DNA from 3 places in the Rothia sp. HC945 genome. Region 2 is predicted to be linked to each of the others. Evidence: predicted binding sites of a transcription regulator. Region 2 holds the regulator's gene; each other region holds the start of a gene.
The links. Region 2 encodes LexA, which represses DNA repair genes until DNA is damaged. Its sites were predicted from a motif close to TCGAACANNTGTTCGA; they were not measured.
Positions count from the first base shown of each region.

Region 1: the regulator LexA is predicted to act here: its motif matches at 5,269-5,284, upstream of ruvA (Holliday junction branch migration protein RuvA).
Region 3: the regulator LexA is predicted to act here: its motif matches at 3,467-3,482, upstream of AB0Y14_RS01095 (DNA polymerase III subunit alpha).

Region 1 covers NZ_JBFCSN010000001.1:271,521-278,643, forward strand. The annotation lists gene AB0Y14_RS01150 (TIGR00730 family Rossman fold protein) at 1-348, opposite strand, end outside; gene AB0Y14_RS01155 (hypothetical protein) at 451-1,452, opposite strand; gene AB0Y14_RS01160 (MurT ligase domain-containing protein) at 1,503-2,798, shown strand; gene AB0Y14_RS01165 (type 1 glutamine amidotransferase) at 2,795-3,517, shown strand; gene AB0Y14_RS01170 (YebC/PmpR family DNA-binding transcriptional regulator) at 3,736-4,497, shown strand; gene ruvC (crossover junction endodeoxyribonuclease RuvC) at 4,524-5,186, shown strand; gene ruvA (Holliday junction branch migration protein RuvA) at 5,298-5,945, shown strand; gene ruvB (Holliday junction branch migration DNA helicase RuvB) at 5,964-7,022, shown strand.
Region 2 covers NZ_JBFCSN010000002.1:25,335-32,457, reverse strand. The annotation lists gene AB0Y14_RS08735 (ATP-dependent DNA helicase) at 1-1,769, shown strand, start outside; gene lexA (transcriptional repressor LexA) at 1,856-2,596, opposite strand; gene AB0Y14_RS08725 (LysM peptidoglycan-binding domain-containing protein) at 2,923-3,312, shown strand; gene AB0Y14_RS08720 (histidinol-phosphate transaminase) at 3,339-4,466, shown strand; gene hisB (imidazoleglycerol-phosphate dehydratase HisB) at 4,524-5,138, shown strand; gene hisH (imidazole glycerol phosphate synthase subunit HisH) at 5,139-5,900, shown strand; gene AB0Y14_RS08705 (hypothetical protein) at 5,897-6,064, shown strand; gene priA (bifunctional 1-(5-phosphoribosyl)-5-((5-phosphoribosylamino)methylideneamino)imidazole-4-carboxamide isomerase/phosphoribosylanthranilate isomerase PriA) at 6,080-6,826, shown strand; gene AB0Y14_RS08695 (SseB family protein) at 6,823-7,123, shown strand, end outside.
Region 3 covers NZ_JBFCSN010000001.1:252,490-259,612, forward strand. The annotation lists gene AB0Y14_RS01080 (sodium:solute symporter family protein) at 1-1,188, shown strand, start outside; gene AB0Y14_RS01085 (hypothetical protein) at 1,466-1,780, shown strand; gene AB0Y14_RS01090 (fumarylacetoacetate hydrolase family protein) at 1,825-2,760, shown strand; gene AB0Y14_RS01095 (DNA polymerase III subunit alpha) at 3,490-6,939, shown strand.

The DNA of each region.
Region 1 (7,123 bases), on a different contig from region 2:
GTCTTCGGCCATCGCATTCTTGCGCTGGTGCATGTCGTCGACGACGTCGAGTGAGGTGAGCCCAGGGTGCCCAATCTCGCCTTCAACCAAAGATTGAGGGATAACTCCGCGCACGGAGCCCCCGGCGTGCAGCGCGGAATCCGCGAGGACGCCCATGAGTCCGACCTTGCCGCCTCCGTAGACGATGTCGATCCCGCGTTGGGCTATCGCTACGGCGAGCCGACGGACCGCTTCGGAATAGACGGCGTCGCTTCCGACGGCCGAACCAGTGTAGGCCGTGATCGTGCGAACCTGGCGCGGTGGCATGGGAGGCAAGGAGGGCAAAGGGGTTGGGTCATCGACGGACATGGAACCCACCATAGCGCTGGATCGTTGCCCTGGACCTGTTGCGACACCCGCACCCTCTCGTCGCGTGGCCAGGCGATACCCCGGCGTCGCCCCCCGAAGGATTCAGAACAGTGATGTCTGGATGTTGGTCGACCCATCGTCCTCGGCGGCCGTGCTCGCCCGGTTCTTCAGGCTCGCCATATTGAGCAGGTGGACGCCGGCTCCGGGGTCCTGAACGAGGGTCCCGGTGAGGAACGGCCCGGTGCCGGAAGAGACACGGAACAGCTCCGGGCCATCCCATGATGCGTGCGGATACAACGGACGATCGGAGGGCCGCTCCAAGTGTTCGTAGGCGCCGAGCATCGATTCGGCGGGAGACCAATCTTCGTGTGTTACTCGGAAGCCGGGCTCTCCCAGCTTTTCGAGGGACAGTCGAGCGGCCTCGGCGGCCGATGCGTGGAGATCATCGATCTTCCGCGGATCCTCCGGATGGGACCAGGCCTTGACCTTGCTGGCCACCCGTTTGACCTGCGTCAGCCTCAGAGTTCGGGTGAGATGGTCCTCGAGGTGACGCACGATCAGGCCGTCATCGGCGAGGGCAACGTACGACGCCCGGGCGACCGCCTGCTGGTCCACCCTGGTGATCTTCGACCTTTCGTGGGCCGTACCCACTTTGGAGGTGCCGTCCGGAAATGTTGCGACATACAGCCAGTGCGGGAGTTCGATGTAGGCCCGGGCGGCTTCGGTCAACTCGGCCCCCTGGTGTGCCCGGTGAATGGGTCGGAATCGGTCCAGGTGTATGCAGAGGGGGCACTGTTGGCCTCGTGTCAGGCGGTTCTTCCGGGGGCACGGTACGGTGCGGAAGGAAGGTCGGCCGGCGTCGTCGAGCTCGGCGTGGGCGAAGCCGCTGCACCAGAGTCCGCCTTCCTCGCAGGATTCGCCGAGCAGGCCGATCCCCAGGAGCCGGTCCGGCGTCACCCGGACCCGGATGATCTCCCCTGTCGGAGCACCCTCGGCCATTGGCTCAACTTTGACTACAGGTTGACGGTCAGGCCAGGCGAGGTCCCGCCACACGAAAGGAGAGTCCGGGAACGTGTCGGCGGGTTCGACGGGTGACGAATTCATAACCCCATCATGGCAAATATCGGTCCCGGCCACGGGTTAGGATTGGTCCCATGCCCAGACCAGTCATCTTCGGACATGCCACCCGCCTGATCGGCCAAGGCATCCGGTACGCATCCAAATTCCGCGGGGGCGGGTCCGCTTTCCCCGGACTCTTCATGGAGAGGCTCGACCCCGGATTCGTGGAGCGGGAACTCTCGGCTCTGCCGCGCGGCGTCGTCGTGGTTTCCGGGACCAATGGGAAGACGACGACCACCAAAATGGCCGTGCAGCTCCTCGAATCCCAGGGTCTCAAGGTCTTCACCAACCGCACCGGGTCGAATTTCGTGCGTGGCGTCGCGGCCGCCCTGCTGGGCGAGATGAACCTCAAGGGTGAGCTCGACGCCGACATCGCCGTGTTGGAGCTGGACGAGGCCCACGCCGTGCACTTCGTCAAAATGGTGCAACCCAAGTATTCGCTCCTGCTGAATGTGATGCGCGATCAGCTGGACCGTTTCGGCGAAATCGATACGACGCGCAAGATGCTCACCCAGGTGGCCCGCGCGACCACGGGCACGGTGGTGCTCAACCGGGAGGATCCGCGAATCCGCCGGATCTCCCAGGATGTCGAGGATGGCACGGAGGTCGCCTACTACGGTCTGTCCGAGGGCCTTCGGTCGCGCTTCCCCTCTGACGACGAAATGCGGGACAACCGGACTCCCCAGCAGGCGGAGAACCTGCCGGAAGCCTCGGTCGCGCTGACTTCCTTCGAGGGCACCAGGACTCACCTGATGATCGGTGACCGGGAGGTCACGACCGACATCAACCTCTACGGCATCTACAACATCTACAACGCCGCGGGTGCCCTGGCGCTGACCCTCGAAATCATGGGGGAGGACGCCGACGAGGCCGCGCTGCTGGCCGAACTGTCCAAGGTCACTCCGGCATTCGGGCGTGGGGAGTCCGTCCGGGTCGGGGACCGCAGCCTGCAACTGCTGCTCGTGAAGAATCCGGCGGGCTTCCGCTTGTCCTTGGCTTCGGCCACGGGCAAGGACTACGCGACCATGATCACGATCAACGACGAATACGCGGACGGCCGGGACGTCTCCTGGTTGTGGGACGTCGACTTCGAATCCTTGCAGCACGGCGGTGTGGACGTGGTTTCGGGGACGCGCGCCTACGACATGGCCTTGCGCCTGGAACACGACGACGTCCCCGTGCGTGCCGTCAACACTGACCTTCCGAGCGCCCTGGATGAATTCGTCCGCGGATCGGGGGACAAGCCCATGCGGGTATTCTGCACGTATACGTCCATGCTCGCCCTTCGTCGGGAGCTGGCCAAGACCACCGAGGTGGCTGATATCGGATGACCGAGAAGACCCTGAAGATCCTGCAGCTGTATCCGCGGGACATGAACATCTACGGCGACTGGGGCAACGTCCTGTCCCTCTCCAGGAGGGCGCACGCTCACGGATTGGGCACCGAAATCGTCGACTACAACCCGGGCGATGTTTTTCCCGAGGACTTCGACATTCTCGTGGGCGGAGGGGGCCAGGATTCCGGGCAGACCGTGATCCAGGACGATCTCCACCGCATCGCACCCGTGGTGCGGTCCGCGGCCGAGTCCGGGGCCCCGATGCTGGTCATCTGTGGTCTCTACCAGCTGTTCGGGAACCAGTTCACCACGGTCGGGGGCGAGGTGCTCCAAGGGATCGGGCTCTTCGACGCCCACACCGTGGGCAGCGAGGAACGCCTGATCGGGAACATCGTGACCGAGTCGGAGGAGTTCGGAACGATCGTCGGGTATGAGAACCACTCAGGCCTGACCTATCTGGGCGACGGCGTCGAGCGCCTGGGAACCGTGACAAAGGGCCAAGGCAACAACCTTGACGACGACGGCGAGGGAGCCCGTGTGCACCACGTGATCGGCAGCTATCTGCACGGCTCCCTCCTCCCCAAGAACCCCCGGATCTCCGACTATCTCGTGCGTCATGCTGCCGAGCGGAAGTTCGGCTCTTTCGAACCTGCAAGGATCGATGATTCCATGGCCGATCGGGCCCGAGAGGTCGCGGCCTCAAGGCCGCGATGAAACCGTTCCCGTTCTGGTGCGGCGGTACCGCACCCGTGGCTCGACACGGCGGCAACTGGTCGTTTGCTGGCGTCGTTACAATGGTTTGAGGCTTGTGCGTGGTCGGTACGCCCTGTCGCCGCCCGGGAGATGCGTCGAGGGGATCCGCGTTGGGAACCGGGTCGGGGCGGACAGGCACGGCCGCGCAAGGACACTGTCTATATTCGAGGAGCACATCTATGTCGGGTCACTCCAAGTGGGCCACCACCAAACACAAGAAGGCCGCGATCGATGCGAAGCGGGCCAAGGCCTTCGCGAAGTACATCAAGGGCATTGAGGTGGCCGCCCGCATGGGCGGTGCCGATGTCTCCGGCAATCCCGCGCTGGACCTGGCCATTTCCAAGGCCAAGAAGAACTCGGTGCCCAATGACAACATCGACCGCGCGGTCAAGCGCGGTGCCGGCCTGACCGGCGAGGTCGTCGAATACTCCGAGATCCTCTATGAAGCCCGCGGACCGCAGGGTTCTGCCCTGTACATCGAGTGCCTCACGGACAACAAGAACCGTGCCGCATCGGACGTCCGGGTCGCGGTCACGCGCAACGGCGGCACCATGGCCGACCCCGGGTCGGTTTCGTTCCTGTTCGAGCGCAAGGGCGTCGTCGAGGTGGCCAAGAAGGACGGCCTCACGGAGGACGACGTCCTGATGGCCGTTCTCGACGCGGGTGCCGACGAGGTCAAGGAAGAAGAAGAGATGTTCGAGGTCATTTCCGAGGCCACCGACCTTCCGGAGATCCGCAAGGCACTCGACGAGGCGGAACTCGACTACAACAATGACGACCCCCAGTGGCGGCCCACCATGACGGTGGACCTGGATGCCGAGGGCGCACGCAAGTTCCTGCGCTTGGCCGACGCGGTCGAGGCCCTCGACGACGTCCAGAACGTGTATTCGAACGCGGACATCTCGCCCGCCGTGATAGAAGAGCTCGAAGCCGACGACTAGTCGCCGAGCGAATTCGGGAGAGTGCTATGAACAAGGGACCGGTCGGAGCCGTTGAATCACCAGCCTCCGCCGGTCCTTTGCGTATCCTCGGGGTCGACCCGGGGCTCACACGGTGCGGGTTCGGCGTGGTCGACATGTCCGGGAACCGCAAAGCGCAATTCGTCGACGCGGGGGCTGCCGGAACTCAAGCCAGCGAGTCATTGGACGCTCGGGTCCTGCACATCCAGCGTGCGATGCAGGGGTGGGTCGAGACCTACCGTCCGGACGTGATGGCCATCGAACGTATTTTTGCCCAGGAATCCGTCAACACCGTGATCGGAACCGCCCACGCATCCGGCGTCGTCATTGCGGCCGCTGCCGCCGCTGGCATCCCCGTAGCATGGCACACCCCATCTGAGGTCAAAGCGGCCGTGACCGGTAGCGGGAGGGCGGACAAGAAGTCTGTCGGGCGTATGGTGGCCCGCATCCTCGAATTGGAGACGGTGCCGAAGCCGGCCGACGCCGCCGACGCCGTCGCCTTGGCCATCTGCCACGGATGGCGCTCCGGAATCATCGGCACGGGAGTCAATATGGGTACCGGTGTCCAGACGCACCAGGGATCGATCCCCGCTCGCGCCAAGGGAGGTTCCATGACGCCGGCACAGCGGGCGTGGAAGGCGGCGGAGGAACGCTCCCGTCGCGGAAAATAGCGGGAGCCTCGAGGGCACGCCACAGCCTGAGTCGGGGACTACGAGGACGACGTCCGTCCACAGGCGCGCCGCTGAATGTCCTTCGTAACTTTGTTCGATTAAGATGGATGCATGATTTCTTCTCTGACGGGCACCGTGACCCATGTTGGCCTCCATGAGGCAGTCATCGAGGTCGGCGGTGTCGGGATGCTGGTCCAGGCAACCCCCGGCACATTGGCGACCTTGCGTCTCGGCGAGCAGGCTCGGCTCGAGACCTCCCTGATCGTCAAGGAGGACTCACTGACCCTGTTCGGGTTCCGGGACGACAGCGAGCGAGAAGTGTTCACCACGATGCTCTCGGTCTCCGGCATCGGTCCGCGCATCGCACTGGCCGTTGTGTCCGTCCACACCCCAGCAGAGGTGGCCCAGGCCGTCGCGGAGGGCAATGACAAAGCATTCAGCAAGGTTCCCGGGATCGGTCCCAAGGGAGCTCGCCGGATTGTCCTGGAACTCGCGGGCAAGCTTGTCCTGCCCGAGCCGGAGAACGGGGACGCCTCGTCCGCGGGCGTCGGAGGCCAGGCCGGAACCGGTCCATCGTGGCGGTCGCAAGTTATGGATGCCCTGGTGGGCCTAGGGTGGCAGGAGAAGGATGCCGCCGGTGCGGTGGATTCCTACGTCGAGGCCGAGCCCGATGCCGGATCCATGACGGTCCCCGATGCCCTCCGGGGTGTCCTGGCCGGTCTCGGCCGAGCAAGCGGCATGGGCCATCGGTCCAAATAGCCGGGCGGAAAGGAACGAATGACGCAGCAATTCCCGGAGAACGACGCGCAGAATCTGCCGGGCCAGCAGCGCTCGGGACAGGAGCGGCTGGTCGACGCCGAGGTCGAACCCGAGGACAAGGCGATCGAGGCGGCGTTGCGACCCAAGGCCCTGGACGATTTCGTCGGGCAGAAGCGTGTGCGCCAACAATTGTCACTGGTTCTCGAGGCCTCGAAACTGCGCGGCAAAAGCGCGGACCACGTCCTTCTCTCAGGTCCTCCGGGGCTCGGAAAGACCACTTTGGCGATGATCATTGCGGAGGAAATGGGCTCGCCCTTGCGCATCAGTTCGGGACCGGCCATCCAGCATTCGGGTGATCTGGCCGCAATCCTTTCCTCGCTCACGCCCGGCGAGGTGCTGTTCCTCGATGAGATCCACCGCATGTCGCGCCCCGCGGAAGAGATGCTCTACATGGCCATGGAGGATTTCCGCGTCGATATCGTGGTCGGCAAGGGCGCAGGAGCCACCTCGATTCCCCTGGAATTGCCCAGCTTCACGCTCGTCGGCGCAACCACGCGTGCCGGCCTCCTGCCCGGACCCCTGCGGGACCGTTTTGGATTCACGGGTCACCTGGAGTTCTACGACGTGGAGGAGCTCGAGCTCGTTCTCCGCCGTTCGGCCGGTCTCCTGGACCTGAAGATCACCACCGAGGGCTTCCATGAGATCGCCTCGCGATCCCGCGGTACGCCACGCATCGCCAACCGCCTCTTGCGCAGGGTCCGGGACTGGGCTCTCGTCCACTCAGTGGACGATATCGATGCTCGGACTGCGGCGACCGCACTGGACATGTACGAAGTCGATTCGAAGGGCCTCGATCGACTGGACCGATCCGTTCTCGAATCCCTGATCCACAAATTCGGCGGGGGGCCCGTGGGCTTATCGACCCTGGCCATCGCGGTGGGCGAGGAGACGGAGACCGTGGAAACGGTGGCAGAACCTTATCTGGTGCGCGAAGGTCTTATGGGCCGGACGCCCCGGGGACGTGTGGCGCTTCCTTCCGCGTGGGTGCACCTGGACCTCGAACCACCGGAATCCTGAGCGAGGGTTTCTGACCGGATACCCAGAATCGTCCTCTAGACTTTAAAAAGTTTTTCCCTTATCCCGGTGGGATGCTGACCGGGAACAACCCAGATACCGAC
Region 2 (7,123 bases):
TGGCACTCCAGGCGCAGATCGTCACCCGAGACATGCCGCGCCTGCTCGAAACCTTGGACGACCAGCTCGAGCGCCCGGTCGACGTCTCCCTGCTCAAAGGGCGGAACAACTACGTGTGTCTGCACAAACTCGAGGGCGGGTACCCCGAGGAAGAAGACCCCAACGCGCTCTTCTCCCTGAACTCCGAGGGGGCGTCCGCTTCTGGCCATCCGGATCGCGGTGGCACGGGACTCGCCGAGGAAATCGTGCGTCTCCGCTCCTGGGCGGAAACGAGCGACACCGGAGACCGGGACGAGCTGTTGCCCGGGGTCAGCGACAAGGCGTGGAGACAGGTTTCCGTGACCGCGTCAGAATGCCTCGGCCGCAAGTGCCCCCTGGTTGAGGAATGCTTCTCGGAACTGGCGCGACAGAAGGCCGGCGAGGCCGACATCGTCATCACCAACCACGCGCTCCTGGCGATCAACGCCTTCGAAGGAATCGGTGTCCTTCCGGAGCATGACACCGTGATCGTCGATGAGGCCCATGAACTCGTCGATCGGGTCACGGGTGCGGTGACCGGAGCGATTTCGCCCGTCATGGTGCGCTCCGCGGCCAGAGCGGTGCGCAAGCACACGAGCGCCTCGCACGACCCGCTGACCGCTGCCGCCGACGCATTGGACGCCGCCTGCACCGGGAAGCCCGCGGAGCTCATGGCACACGGTCTGACCCCGGATCTGCAGAGGGCCATGGAACTGGTGCGTGACGCGAGCCGCGCGGCTTTGTCCGACACCAAGCCGGAAGGCAAAGACGCCGACGCCGGTCGACAGACTGCCCGAGCCCGGCTGACCGAGGTCCTCGAGCTGGCGGAGAGGACGCTCGGCGCCGACGGCAAGTACGAGGTCGTGTGGATCAGCCGAGTTGGGGGCTGGGAGCCGGGACGCGGCTACGTTGCGGCGGCCGATACCGACCCGGCCACCATTCACGTGGCGCCGTTGTCGGTGGCTTCGAGGCTTCGGGAGGGCTTGTTCCAGGACCGTACGGTCGTCCTGACTTCGGCGACCCTCTCCATCGGTCACTCCTTCGACTCGGCGGCCGGATCGCTCGGTCTCAGAGGCGAGAAGGCGCCCGCGTGGGAGGGCCTCGATGTGGGCTCACCGTTCGACTATCCCAAGCAGGGAATGCTGTATCTCGCCTCGGACCTGCCGAAACCGGCGCGGGGAGTTTCTGAGGAACAGCTCGAGCGGGTGCTCCAACTGGTCGAGGCCTCGGGCGGAGGGACCTTGGGGCTGTTCTCGTCCAAGCGAGGGGCCGAGCAGGCGGCCGAGTACGTGAGGAACAATTCTGACCTGGAGGTCCTCGTCCAGGGCGAATCCTCCTTGCGCGGGCTGGTCAAGGAATTCACGGAAGACGCCGATACCTGCCTGTTTGGGACCATGAGCTTGTGGCAGGGGGTCGATGTTCCGGGAGCGTCGTGTCGCCTGGTGATCATCGACCGGATTCCGTTTCCGCGTCCCGACGACCCGCTTTCCTCCGCACGGGCCAGGGCAGTGAGCCAGACCGGAGGGAATGGATTCATGGCTGTCTCGGCCTATCACGCGGCCATCAGGCTGGCCCAGGGGACCGGTCGGCTGATCCGTTCGCAAGAAGACCGCGGCGTCGTCGCCGTCCTGGATTCCAGACTCGCCACCGCACGCTACGGCGGGTTCCTGCGCAGCGCATTGCCCCCGTTGTGGACCACTGACAAGTTGCCGACGGTCACCGCGGCCCTGCGGAGGCTCGCCGCCGGTTGATTCCGGCCCGGTGCACGCTGACCGCGCGATGCGTACGCGCGCCGGGCCCCGCGCCCGGGACCGAGTGAAGCTGGCCGGGGCCGGACTCACATCGAGCGCAGGACCGAAACGACCTTGCCCATGATCGTCGCGTGGTCTCCGAGAATCGGCTCGTACTGTCGGTTCTGAGGCAGCAGCCAGGTGTGCCCGTCCCGTTGCCGGAAGGTCTTGACCGTGGCCTCGTCGTCCAACAGCGCCGCGACGATGTCGCCGTTCTCCGCGTCGCTCTGCTGACGGACCACAACCCAGTCGCCGTCGCAGATCGCGGCCTCGACCATCGAGTCTCCTCGGACCTCGAGCATGAAGAGCTGGCCCTGGCCGACCAATTGACGGGGGAGGGCGACGACGTCGTCCACGTGCTGCTCAGCTGTGATGGGAACACCCGCGGCGATTCGGCCGACCAGCGGCACCTGGGCGGTTGCCCCATCCGGTTGGCTCTCCGGGAAGAGCGGCACGACCTTGTCGTTCGATTTTTCTCTTGATGGTTCCGCCACGGCCGGTTCCTGGGCCGTGGCGGCCGGGAACCGAGGACCCTCTTCACCCACGGGTGTTTCGCAAAGCACCTCGATGGCTCGCGGTCGTTTCGGATCGCGACGGATGAAGCCAAGGGCTTCCAACCGCGAGAGCTGATGGGTCACGCTCGACAGGCTGGACAGCCCGACCAGGTCGCCGATCTCTCGCATGGACGGCGGATAGCCGTGCGTCTCGACGGACGATGCAATCGCTTCGAGAATTCTGCGCTGTCGCGGGGTGAGCGGCTTGGCCTGGTGAGGAAGCTGGGTGGCCACCGGTTCGTCCTTCCCTGGAGGTGCTTAAGTTGTCAGTCGCCCCGTGTGTACTGGAACTACGGCCCAGGCGACCACGATCATCGTGCCGTCGCCCGTTCGGATGCGGTTGCTGAAAGTCGCACCGAAGGAGTCCTCCCCAGAGGGAATGCGATCCGGCCGGTACAACCGATTTGCGTTACCCCTCAGGCTAGGCCAGAGGAAGTGGCAAATCAAACAAGTGTTCTATTTTTCTCGACAGTGTTCGAAGACTTTGGTAGAACAGACGTACGAACTCGAACATCTGTTCGAACTCTCATCACTCACGCCGAATACGAAGGGATCTTCGCATGAGCACGTTTACTCAGACCAAGGGCCGTGACGCGGAATGGATCCGTCACGTAGGAGCCGCTCGTGCCCGAACCTCACACATGTCGCTGACTCGACGAGGCCGTTTCGTGTTCTTCGGGTTGCCGGTCCTGTCCGCCGTCGTTGTCCTCGCGGTGGCTCTCATGATGTTCCTCGTGCCGGGCACCGCGCAGGCGGGTACGGAGAATGCCGCCTCGACCACGCAATCCGTCGTCGTCGGCAGCGGGGACACCCTGTGGGACATCGCTCGGGACGTGGATTCCAGCGCGGATGTTCGAGTGACCATGGACAAGATCAACGATCTGAACGATCTGGGCAGCGGACAGGTTACCCCCGGACAGCGTCTTATTGTCCCGATAATTTCGGAGTAAGGTTCGGCGGTCCTTAGCATGGTGGGGTGACTGACTCATTGGACGCGTTGAACAACCTGCCCCTCCGGGACGACCTTCGAGGTCGGTCCCCTTACGGCGCCCCCATGCTCGAGGTGCCGTACGCGTTGAACGTCAACGAGAACACGCATCCTATGCCGGCCGAGGTTGTGGAGGCGGTGACCGAAGGAGTGCGAGAAGCGGCTCGTTCGCTCAATCGTTACCCGGACCGTGATTTCACGGAGCTCCGTTCCGAGCTGGCCGCTTTTGTGGGACACGGCCTCGACCAGAACAACCTGTGGGCGGCCAATGGGTCGAACGAAATTCTCCAGCAGATCCTGCAAGTTTTCGGCGGTCCGGGTCGCCGGCTCTTGAGTTTCGTCCCAACGTATTCGATGTATCCGCTCTTGGCTTCGGGGACCAATACGGAATTTGTGGCGGGGGACAGGGCCGAGGATTTCTCGCTGTCGCCCGAATCCGCGGCCCGTCAAGTTGCCGACCAAAAGCCTGCCATCACCGTCCTCTGCTCCCCCAACAATCCGACCGGCACGGCTCTCGACCCCGAGGTCGTCGAGGCCGTGTACGACGCCGCGACATCCTTCGATGGCATCGTCGTGGTCGATGAAGCCTACGCCGAGTTCGCCAGGGACCCTGATCGGACGGCGCTCAGGTTGTTGCCGGGGCGCGAACGACTCATCGTCACCCGAACCATGAGCAAGGCGTTCGCTCTGGCAGGCGCCAGGATCGGCTACTTTACGGCGGCTCCCGCCGTGGTGGATGCGATCAAGCTGGTCAGGCTCCCGTACCACTTGTCCGCTGTCACGCAGGCCACGGCCTTGGCTGCTCTGCGTCACCGCGGGCAGCTTCTGTCCAACGTGGAGGACATCAAGAAACAGAGGGACCGCATCGTCGAGCACTTGCGGGACCTGGGCCTGAGCCCCGCCTCCTCGGATTCGAATTTCGTCTTCTTCGGCGGGGTGGGGGACAGCCACGGGCTGTGGCAGGACCTGCTGGAAGACGGCGTCCTGATTCGTGACGTCGGAATTCCGGGGCATCTGCGCGTCACGGCGGGGACCGAGGAAGAAACCACCGCTTTTCTCGATAGTCTGGACAGGCACATCGAGCGGCGGCGGGACCTGGACTCCGCCGACGCCTGAGACTTTCGGAACCGATCCAGACAGTGAGGGCCGAGCCCTCTCGACCGCAGGAGAGTCATGACGACCCCATCACCGGCCCGCACAGCCAGCATGAGCCGCGAAACCAGCGAATCCACGGTTTCCGTCGACATCAACCTGGATGGAACCGGACGGTCCCGTATCGAGACGACCGTGCCGTTCTACGATCACATGCTCACAGCGCTGTCCAAGCATTCCCTGATCGATCTGGACATCCGATGCTCGGGAGATACCCACGTGGACGTGCACCATACCGTGGAGGATACGGCCATCGTCCTGGGTGAGGCATTGAAGGAAGCTCTGGGGGACAAACGTGGAATCCGTCGGTTCGGTCAGTCCGCGGTGCCTCTCGACGAGGCGCTGGCCCGAGCGGTCGTGGATATTTCCGGTCGCCCCTTTCTCGTCCACACAGGGGAGCCGGAAGGTTTTGAGTTTCACCTGATTGGTGGGCACTTCACCGGTTCTATGGTGCGCCACGTCCTGGAAGCCTTGTCCTTCCACGCAGGGATCTGCTTGCACATGGACGTCGTCTCCGGCAGGGATCCCCACCACATTGCGGAAGCAGAGTTCAAAGCGTTGGCCCGAGCGTTGCGCGAGGCCGTGGAGTCGGATCCGCGAGTAGAGGGTATCCCTTCCACCAAGGGAGCCCTGTAGATGATGTCCGAACCCGCGAAGGATTCGTTCGAGCAGTCCGACAGCTCGCGTCCGACCGTGACCGTTCTCGACTACGGGGCCGGTAACGTCCGTTCTGCGGTTCGGGCGTTGGAAGCCGCGGGCGCCGACGTCGTCCTGTCTCGCTCGGAGTCCGACGTGCTCGGGGCGGACGGGCTCGTGGTTCCCGGGGTCGGCGCCTTCTCGGCAGTCATGAGCTCCCTCAGAGCGGCGGGCGCTCCCAGAATGATCGGGCGCCGAATCGCCGGCGGGCGTCCCGTCCTCGGCATCTGCGTGGGTCTCCAGGTCTTCTTCGACCATGGGTCCGAGCATGGGCAGGAGACCGACGGTTTGGGGGAGTGGCCCGGCCGTGTGGAGCGACTGCGGTCTGACGTCGTGCCCCACATGGGATGGAACTCGGTCCAACCACCGGAGGGCAGCACTCTGTTCCGCGGTGTGGAGGACGAAAGGTTCTATTTCGTGCATTCCTACGGAGTGCAGGAATGGGAGTTCGACCAGACCATCGAAGTCATGAAGCCGCCGCAGGTCACCTGGTCCGATCATGGAGGGCCGTTCATCGCGGCCGTGGAGAACGGGCCGTTGTCTGCAACGCAATTCCATCCAGAAAAGTCCTCGACGGCGGGCCTCCAGCTGTTGCGGAACTGGCTGGGCACTCTTCCGCGCGCCGGGCGTCTAGAAACCGCCGGCGCGAAGGTGGACCTCGAACATCAGGATATCGACCCGAGAGGACGTGACCCGCGGTGAGCCCCATAGTCTCAGGACTGCTGCTCATGACCTTCGGTGCCTTCCTCGCCGGAGGCGCCATTTCCTTCCGCAAGCAGAAGATCACCGTCATCGCCCAGATCGTCCTCTGGGTGCTCGCGGTCGCCTTCTTCGCCTATGGCTTTTACGTGACAACTCTGGACTAGAGGGGACCACATCGCATGACAACCAACGAAAAACTCGAGCTTCTGCCTGCTGTGGACGTAGCCGACGGTCAAGCCGTGCGGCTCGTGCAGGGCGAGGCCGGATCGGAAACGGGCTACGGTGACCCGGTCGAGGCCGCCCTGGCCTGGCAGGAGGCCGGGGCCGAGTGGCTCCACCTGGTCGATTTGGACGCCGCCTTCGGACGAGGCAACAACGCTGACGTGCTTCGCCGTGTGTCCCAGTCGCTGGATCTCAGGATCGAGATGTCCGGCGGGATTCGCGACGACGAGTCACTCGAACGAGCTCTGGACCTCAAACCTGCGCGCATCAACCTCGGAACGGCCGCGCTGGAAAACCCCGAGTGGACCAAGCGCGTGATCGCCGAACACGGTGACGTCATCGCCGTGGGCCTCGACGTGCGGGGCACCACGTTGGCGGCACGCGGGTGGACGCAGGAGGGCGGTGACCTCTGGGAGGTTCTCGATCGGCTCAACGACGACGGGTGCGCCCGCTACGTGGTCACGGACGTGACGAAGGATGGGACGTTGAAAGGTCCCAACACCGAACTTCTCGCCGAGGTGGCCCGTCGCACCGACAAGCCGGTGGTTGCCTCCGGCGGCATCTCGTCCCTGCAGGACATCGAGTCCTTGCGCGCCATGGTGCCCCACGGTGTCGAGGGCGCCATCGTGGGCAAGGCCCTCTATGCTGGAAAGTTCACACTTGCCGAGGCCCTCGACGTCGCCGGGCGTCCGGAGCGCCCATGACCGGCAAGAAGGAGCTGCCCGCCCACATTCGTGCCCAGCTCGCGAGTGCAGGGCGGTCGACGGACACCGGGGGACAACCCTGGGAGGGGCGAAATCTGGGGGAAGGGACATCCCACACCCACGCGTATCCCTCCGATGACGGGCTGACGCCCACGGAGCTCGAGGCGGCTCTCGGCCGTTTCGCGCGCGGGGAAGCCCCGGAAGAGGTCGTCGTCGACGCCCTCGCGAACGTTCGGTTGTTTGCACCCGTGGTCGCCGAGCTGTCCCAATCCCACGTCACCGAGGAAGGGCTCGTCT
Region 3 (7,123 bases), on a different contig from region 2:
CCCAGGATCTGGCGGATCGCACGCGCTCGCGGCCATCTGACGCAGGCGGATTTCCTGGAGGACGCGTATTCCTCCCGCGCGGTCGGGATGCTGGTTGCGCTGGCCGGCGTCGTCTTCCTGCTGCCCTATCTGCAGCTCCAGATCACGGGGCTGGGGCTGATCGTTCAGGTGGTCACGGGGAACCATTCGATGGGGGCGTGGTCGATGGTGATCGCGTTCGTCCTCGTGGTCGCTTTCGTCCTCTGGGCCGGGCTTCGAGGGGTCGCGACGACGGCGTACTTCAAGGACGTGCTGATGATCGTGATGCTGTTCGTCATCTGCATCTCGGTGCCCATCCACTACACGGGCGGATTCACCAGTGCCTTCGAGGTGATCCGGGAGAAGATGCCCGAGATGCTCTCGGTCCATGGCACAGCGGAGTACGGGATCCCGTGGTACCTGTCCAACATGGCCATCAGCGCCATCGGGGTTGCCTTCGCGACGATGCCTCACAACTGGCCGCCGATCATGTCCGCCCGCAACTCCACGGTTCTTCGCCGCAACTACCTGTGGTTGCCGTTCTACAACACCTTGATCGTGATGCCGCTGGTCGTGGGCTATGTGGCCCTGGTGGTGTTGGGGAGCGGAGCCGACCCGGACAGCGCTCTCCTGGACCTGGCCTCCGGTGTGTTGCCCGACTGGCTCATGGGTGTTGCCGCGGTGGCCGGCATCGCGACGGCGATGGTGCCTTCGGCGTCGTTGCTCATCGCCATCAGTACCCTGGTCTCCCGAAACCTGGCGCGTGCCCGATCCGAGAAAGCCCAGTTCACGGTCACTCAGGTCACCGTGGTGGTGGCGACCGGGCTGGCACTGTTCCTGTCGATCGCCATGCCGGACCTGTTGGCGAACCTCCTGCTGCTGACCTTTTCCGGCCTGGACCAGCTGGCACCGGCGATCGCCGCGGCTCTGCTGTTCCGCAGGCGGGTCGGCGCGTCGTCGATTCTCGCTGGGGCCCTCGTGGGAATGGCGATCGTGATCGGGTACACCTTCTGGTGGACGCTCCCGTGGGCGATCAGCGAAGGGATCATCGGACTGGCCGTGAACATCGTGGTGGTCGTGATCATGGAGGTTCTCCGCCGGTCGATGTCCGGTCGGCCTGCGGCGGAGTGGCCTGTTGCGGAGAGTTCCATGGCGGGCTCAGGCCGGTAGAGGGTAGCGCGGCGGGAGCCGGCGGGAGTCGGCCGAGGTGGCGGTTTTGGGACTGAACTCGTTGAATTCGGTCCCAAAACTGCCACCTCGCGATCGGGGTAGTGCACGAAACTGTCACCTCGTGCGGCGTCGTCGTTTCGGTCTGCCCCGACGTGCCCCGGGGTCTTTCCGCCCCGCATGCTCCTCGTCTCGTCGGCCCTTCCCAAAAATCCGCTTAAGTTGTCAGTCGCTGTTCCTACGATTCGAATATATATTCGAATCAGAGCTAGGAGGCGCTATGCCCAATACTCAGGTGATGACGACGACGGCCGGTCAACCCCTGCGCGTGGAGGTGGACGGCCACCACTACAGGGTCGCGGCCGACCCGGTCCGCTGGTACGAGCGGCGTGCCTGGTGGACCGAGGTCGACCGTGCCCCGAAGAATCAGTGCCCGTACCTGGTGGATCGGGAGATGTGGCAGGTCCAGGTGACGGTCGATCTTCCGGCGGGGGCCAGGCGACGTCGGGGTGCTGTGCGGGATCGGGAATTGCGGACGCTTCATCTGGAGCGAGACCGTGCAACAGGGGGATGGGACGTGGTCGAGAACCTGTAGCCTGAAACGAAGTTTCCGTCACGTGAGGTGGTTGAGCAATGAAAATGGGGCGCGCATACGTCGAGAGCCTGTTCGAGCAGCAGACCGGCTTGTACACCTGGGTCGAAGTCTCGGGCAATCGCTACTATCTGCCGGAGGTCGGACCGGCGAGCGTAGTGGACAGCAGCCTCTTCCAGGAGGGGAACGACGCCGCGAGGGAGAAGTTCTACTCGAATCTCGGAACCAGCGATTTGCCGCACGTGCGCTCCACGACGGACGTCCTGCCGCTGGAGCCCGGAAAGATTCTCTGTGTGGGGTTGAATTATCACGATCACGCGGAAGAAGTCGGTGCTGAGCTTCCCCAGTACCCCACCATCTTCACCAAGTACTCGAACTCGCTCGTGGGGCCGGACGATCCCATTGCCATGCCGGCGGAATCGACCAAGATCGACTATGAGGCCGAGCTCTGCGTGGTGATCGGCAGGTCCGTACGGCGCGCAAACGAGGAAGAAGCACTGGATGCCATCGCCGGATACACCGTGTTCAACGACATCTCGGTCCGCGACTGGCAAGGGCGCACGAGCGAGTGGTTTCAGGGAAAGAACTGGGACCACAGCACGCCCCTCGGCCCGCACATCGTTGCCAAGGACCAGGTCGACCCCGTGCAAGGACTCGCCATCGAATGCCTCGTGGACGGCGAGGTCATGCAGTCCGGGACCACGGCCAACATGATTTTCACTCCGGCCCAGATCGTCTCCTACCTCAGTACATTCATGACCTTGGAGCCCGGCGACGTGATCGCGTGCGGAACACCCGCCGGCGTGGGAATGTCCAAGAAGCCCCGCCGCTTCTGGCTCAAGGCCGGCCATCGGGTCACGGTTCGCATCGAGGGCATCGGGGAACTGAGCAACGAATGCGTCCCCGAAGCGGAAACCGTGGAGCACTTCGAGGGCAAATCCTGGTGGGGCCCCGGGGTCGGGGCGGCGGGGGAGACTCGTTAGGGCGGGATCCTCGCGGGGTATCCTGCGGTGTGGCGTCTCGCCGAAGGATCCTGATCGGGGCGTGGGCCAGATGTGCCCGGTCCGCCAACTTGCTGGAAGTGAACGGCGCTCACCATCATCTCGGCCAAGTGCTCTTACGACTCATCCGTCATGGAGACAAGTACCTGATCGAACAAACCCCCAGTGGCGGATGACCAAGGGACTGCTTGCTCGATATAAGCCTTCAGAGAGGTTATCGCAATCTCATATTCTGGTTGTCTGACCAGCTCGTCAAACCTTGGCTGAGTGCGCACGCGATGCTGGGCCGTGAGGCGGCAGGTTTGTGCGGCTTTTCTTGCGAGGTGGCAGGTTTGTGCGGTTTTTGCGGCCAAAACTGCACAAACCTGCCACCTCGTGCTGTGGAGGCGCTCAAAACTGCCACGTCGGGTCGGGTTCTGCTCAAGAGTGCTACCTCGTGCCGGCTCTCTGGCGTGCCCACGGGTTGCAATGGGTGCGCAGGGTCCTCTTGGGCGGTGGTTTCCCGATTGAGAGGGTGTTACCCCCGTTAGGAGGGGGTGCAACCGCCTCCTAACGGGGCCAACCGCCTCCGAATCGGGTGACCGCCACCTTGGAGGCGCTTGCGCGGCCCCGACGTCACGTCATCGGCAATTTGGCCGAGGCAGTGGGGCGCACGGAACACCTCGGCTCGGCCGCGTTGACTTATTATTCGAATATATGTTCGATTAAGGCGTGAAGTTTCCGCACCTGGTCACCTACAGCGCCTACAGTGCGCACTACGGCGTCTCCGCACCCGCCGAACTCGCCGACGTCGCCGTGGCACACGGGGCCACCCACCTCGGGGTGACCGACCGGGACGGTTTCTACGGCGCCGTCAAACACGTCCGGGCCTGTATGGAGCGCTCCATCGCCCCCGTGCTCGGAGTGGATCTTGCGCTCGCGGACCCGTCCGACCGGAAAATCGTCGGGCGAGTCGTACTGCTCGCCGACGGGCACGACGCCGGGGCCGGGTACGGAGATCTCTGCCAGCTCGTCACCCGGGCGCATCGGGCCAGAGAACGCACCGAGCCCGCACGACTGGGGGACAGGCCCCGCATCACGGCCGCCGATCTCGGCCGAGTCGTCGCGATGGGCGAAGGCCACTTCACGGTCCTGCTCGGCCCGGAATCCGACTACGGAAGACTGGCGGCGGCCCGCAAATACCGCTCGGCCCGGGCCAGCCTGAAGGAATGGCGCAAACTCGTGGGGGAGAACCGTCTGCGGGTCAACCTCGTCAACCACCTGACCAAGCCGGGAGAGCGCCGAAGTATATCCCACGCGGCACGCATGCTCGGCATCGCGGCAGATTGCGGGGTGGGCGCCGTCGTCAGCAACGCCGTGCGCTACGCTGCGGAGGACCAAGCCGTGACCGCGGATATCCTCGACGCCGCTCGCGGCCTCACCGCACTCGGGGAAGGAACCCACCAGGTCAACGGGCAAGGATGGCTCAAATCCCCTCAGGACATGGGATCCATCGCGGCAGAGATCGCACGGGCCGCGGACGCCGGCGTCACGGCGTCGGAACTCATCGCACTCACCGCAGAGCTCGCCCACCGGTGCTCCATCGACCCCGCCACGGACATGGGGTACGGGACACCCACCGTGCCCGAGGCACACCTGACCGGAGTCACGCGCGCCCCAGCGGCCGAACTCAGAGCCCGCTGCGAAGCCGCCCTCGAACGCGTGTACGGCACGGAGGCAGACCGGACGGTTTACGGACCCGGCCTGGCCCGCCGCGACTGGGAGACACCTCGAGAGCGCCTCGACCGGGAGCTCGACACCATCGAGAACCTCGGATTCTGTGCCTACTTCCTGACCGTGGGGCACGTCTCCGGGCTCATCGAATCCCTGGGGATCCGCCACGCGGCGCGCGGGTCAGGGGTGTCATCCCTGGTCAACTACCTCTTGAACATCTCGGTGGTCGACCCCCTCGAATACGGGCTGGTCTTCGAGCGGTTCCTCTCGGACAAACGATCCACCCTGCCGGACATCGACATCGACGTCGAATCCGCGCGACGCCACGAAATCTACCGGCTCGTCTTCGACCACTACGGCGACCACCGCGTCAGCCTCATGTCCATGCACAACGGCTACCGCGCCCGCGGAGCGGTCAGGGACGCCGCCCGCGCCATCGGCCTCACCCCGGAGCAGACAGACCGCATCGCCAAAACCATCTGGCGCGTCCCCGCCGGAGAGCTGCGCGAACTCCTCGAGACCAAACCCGAACTGGCCGAACTGCGTCGGGAAGCCCGCGAAGACCCCAAGGTCAACCTGCTCATCGACCTCACCGAAAGGCTCGACCGCCTCCCGCGCCACCTGTCGATGCACCCGTGCGGCGTGATCCTCTCCAACGCCTCGCTCCTTCGGCGCACCCCGGTTCAACCCTCCGGAATGGGATTGCCCATGAGCCAATTCGACAAGCACGACATGGACCCCATGGGCCTGCTCAAACTCGACATCCTCGGGGTCCGCATGCAGTCCTCGATGGCATACACGCTCCAGGAGATCGAACGCACCGAAGGTCACAAACCCGACCTCGAAACCATCGACACCCGCGACCCGAAAACCTTCGACCTCATCCAGTCCACCCGGACCCTCGGCTGCTTCCAGATCGAATCCCCAGGTCAGCGCGAGCTCATCGGCAAGATGCAACCCTCGAGCGTCGGCGACCTCATCATCGACATCTCCCTCTTCCGCCCCGGTCCCATGCAATCCGACATGGTCCGGCCGTACCTCGAATCCCGTCACGGATTCGCAACCCCCAACTACATCGCAGAAGACCTCGTGCCCTATCTGGAGGAAACCTCCGGGGTCATGGTCTTCCACGAACAGATCCTCAACGTCTTCAGCACCATGACAGGATGCGGCCTCGCGGCCTCGGACGAATTCCGCAGGAAACTGGGGAGTCCGGCCCAGGACGACGTCGAAGAATACTTCCGCCTCCACTCCGCCCGCAGAGGCTACTCCCGAGAAGTCATCGACAAGACCTGGACGGCGCTCGCGGCCTTCGGATCCTTCGGATTCTGCAAGGCCCATGGCGCCGCCTTCGCGATCCCGACCTACCAATCCGCCTGGCTCAAGACCCACTACCCGGCGCACTTCATGACGGGACTGCTCGAACACGACCCGGGGATGTACCCTCAGCGACTGATCCTCGCCGAGGCCAGGCGCCTGGGCATCGAGCTGCTGCCCCTGGATGTCAATCGATCCGGTCGGAACTACCGCGTGGAGCGCGTCGCTGGTTCTGGAGCAGATGCGGGCGCGGGTGTCGGGCGGGGAGTCGTGAGCGACCGTGGAGCCGAGACCGGGGGAGGCCCCGGCGTCGAGAAGTGGGGGATCCGCTTGCCCCTCACTCAGCTGTCCGGAATCAGCGGGGCCGAGATCGACAGGATCACGGCCCGGGCACCGTACGTCTCCGTGGCGGATCTGAAAGCCCGCGCCCGACCCCACAAGCCCACGCTCGACCGGCTGGCCGCGGTCGGTGCTCTCGACGTCGAGGTCTTCCGCGGCGTCCGCCAGCAGGGGGCCGGGGGCGGCGTCGTCGTGGGTTCCGAGGGCGGGTCCCAGCGCGACCTCGTGACCGGGGCGCCCGACGCCGCCGACCGGCCCGGGGTGGTCGAGGCCGTGCCCGTGCAGCTCTCCTTGCCCCTGGGTGCCCACCTCGAAACCCCGTACGAAGCCAGGGACACCAGCGACGTGACCTCGACCGTGCGCACCGAACTGGACTTGCTGGCCTTGGACGTCTCCGCGCACCTGATGGTCGGATACCGCGAGAGGACCAGGACGTGGCCGTTGACCCGTGCGGCCGATCTGATCAGGATGCGCAACAAGTCCGAGGTATGGGTCGTGGGCGTGCGGGTTTCGACCATGACCCCGCCCATGAAGAACGGCAAACGCGTGGTCTTCATTTCCCTCGACGACGGCACCGGGTGCGTGGACACCGCGTTCTTCGACGAAGCGCAACAGCTCACGGGGCCGGACCTGTTCGGAACCCCGATGATGCTGATCCACGGAACCACCCGACGCACGGGACCACGCGGAATCTCGCTGACGGCGATTCAGGCGTGGGACCTGACCGCGCTCGTCGAGGGGGAGACGCCGCTGCCCTTCTTGCCCTCGGCCCTCAGAAAGCAGGCCGGCTGATCCGGGAGGGGAATGGGGCAGGGGCGCAGAGGTGCAGAGGTGCGAAACGGGCCGGTCGGTCAGGCGGCCGACGGCCGAGGTGGCAGTTTTGTGCGGTTTTGACGGGAAAAACCGCACAAAACTGCTACCTCGCGCCGGGGCTTGGCGCAAAAGCCACCTCGCGCGGCAGCCCCGCCCAGCCGGC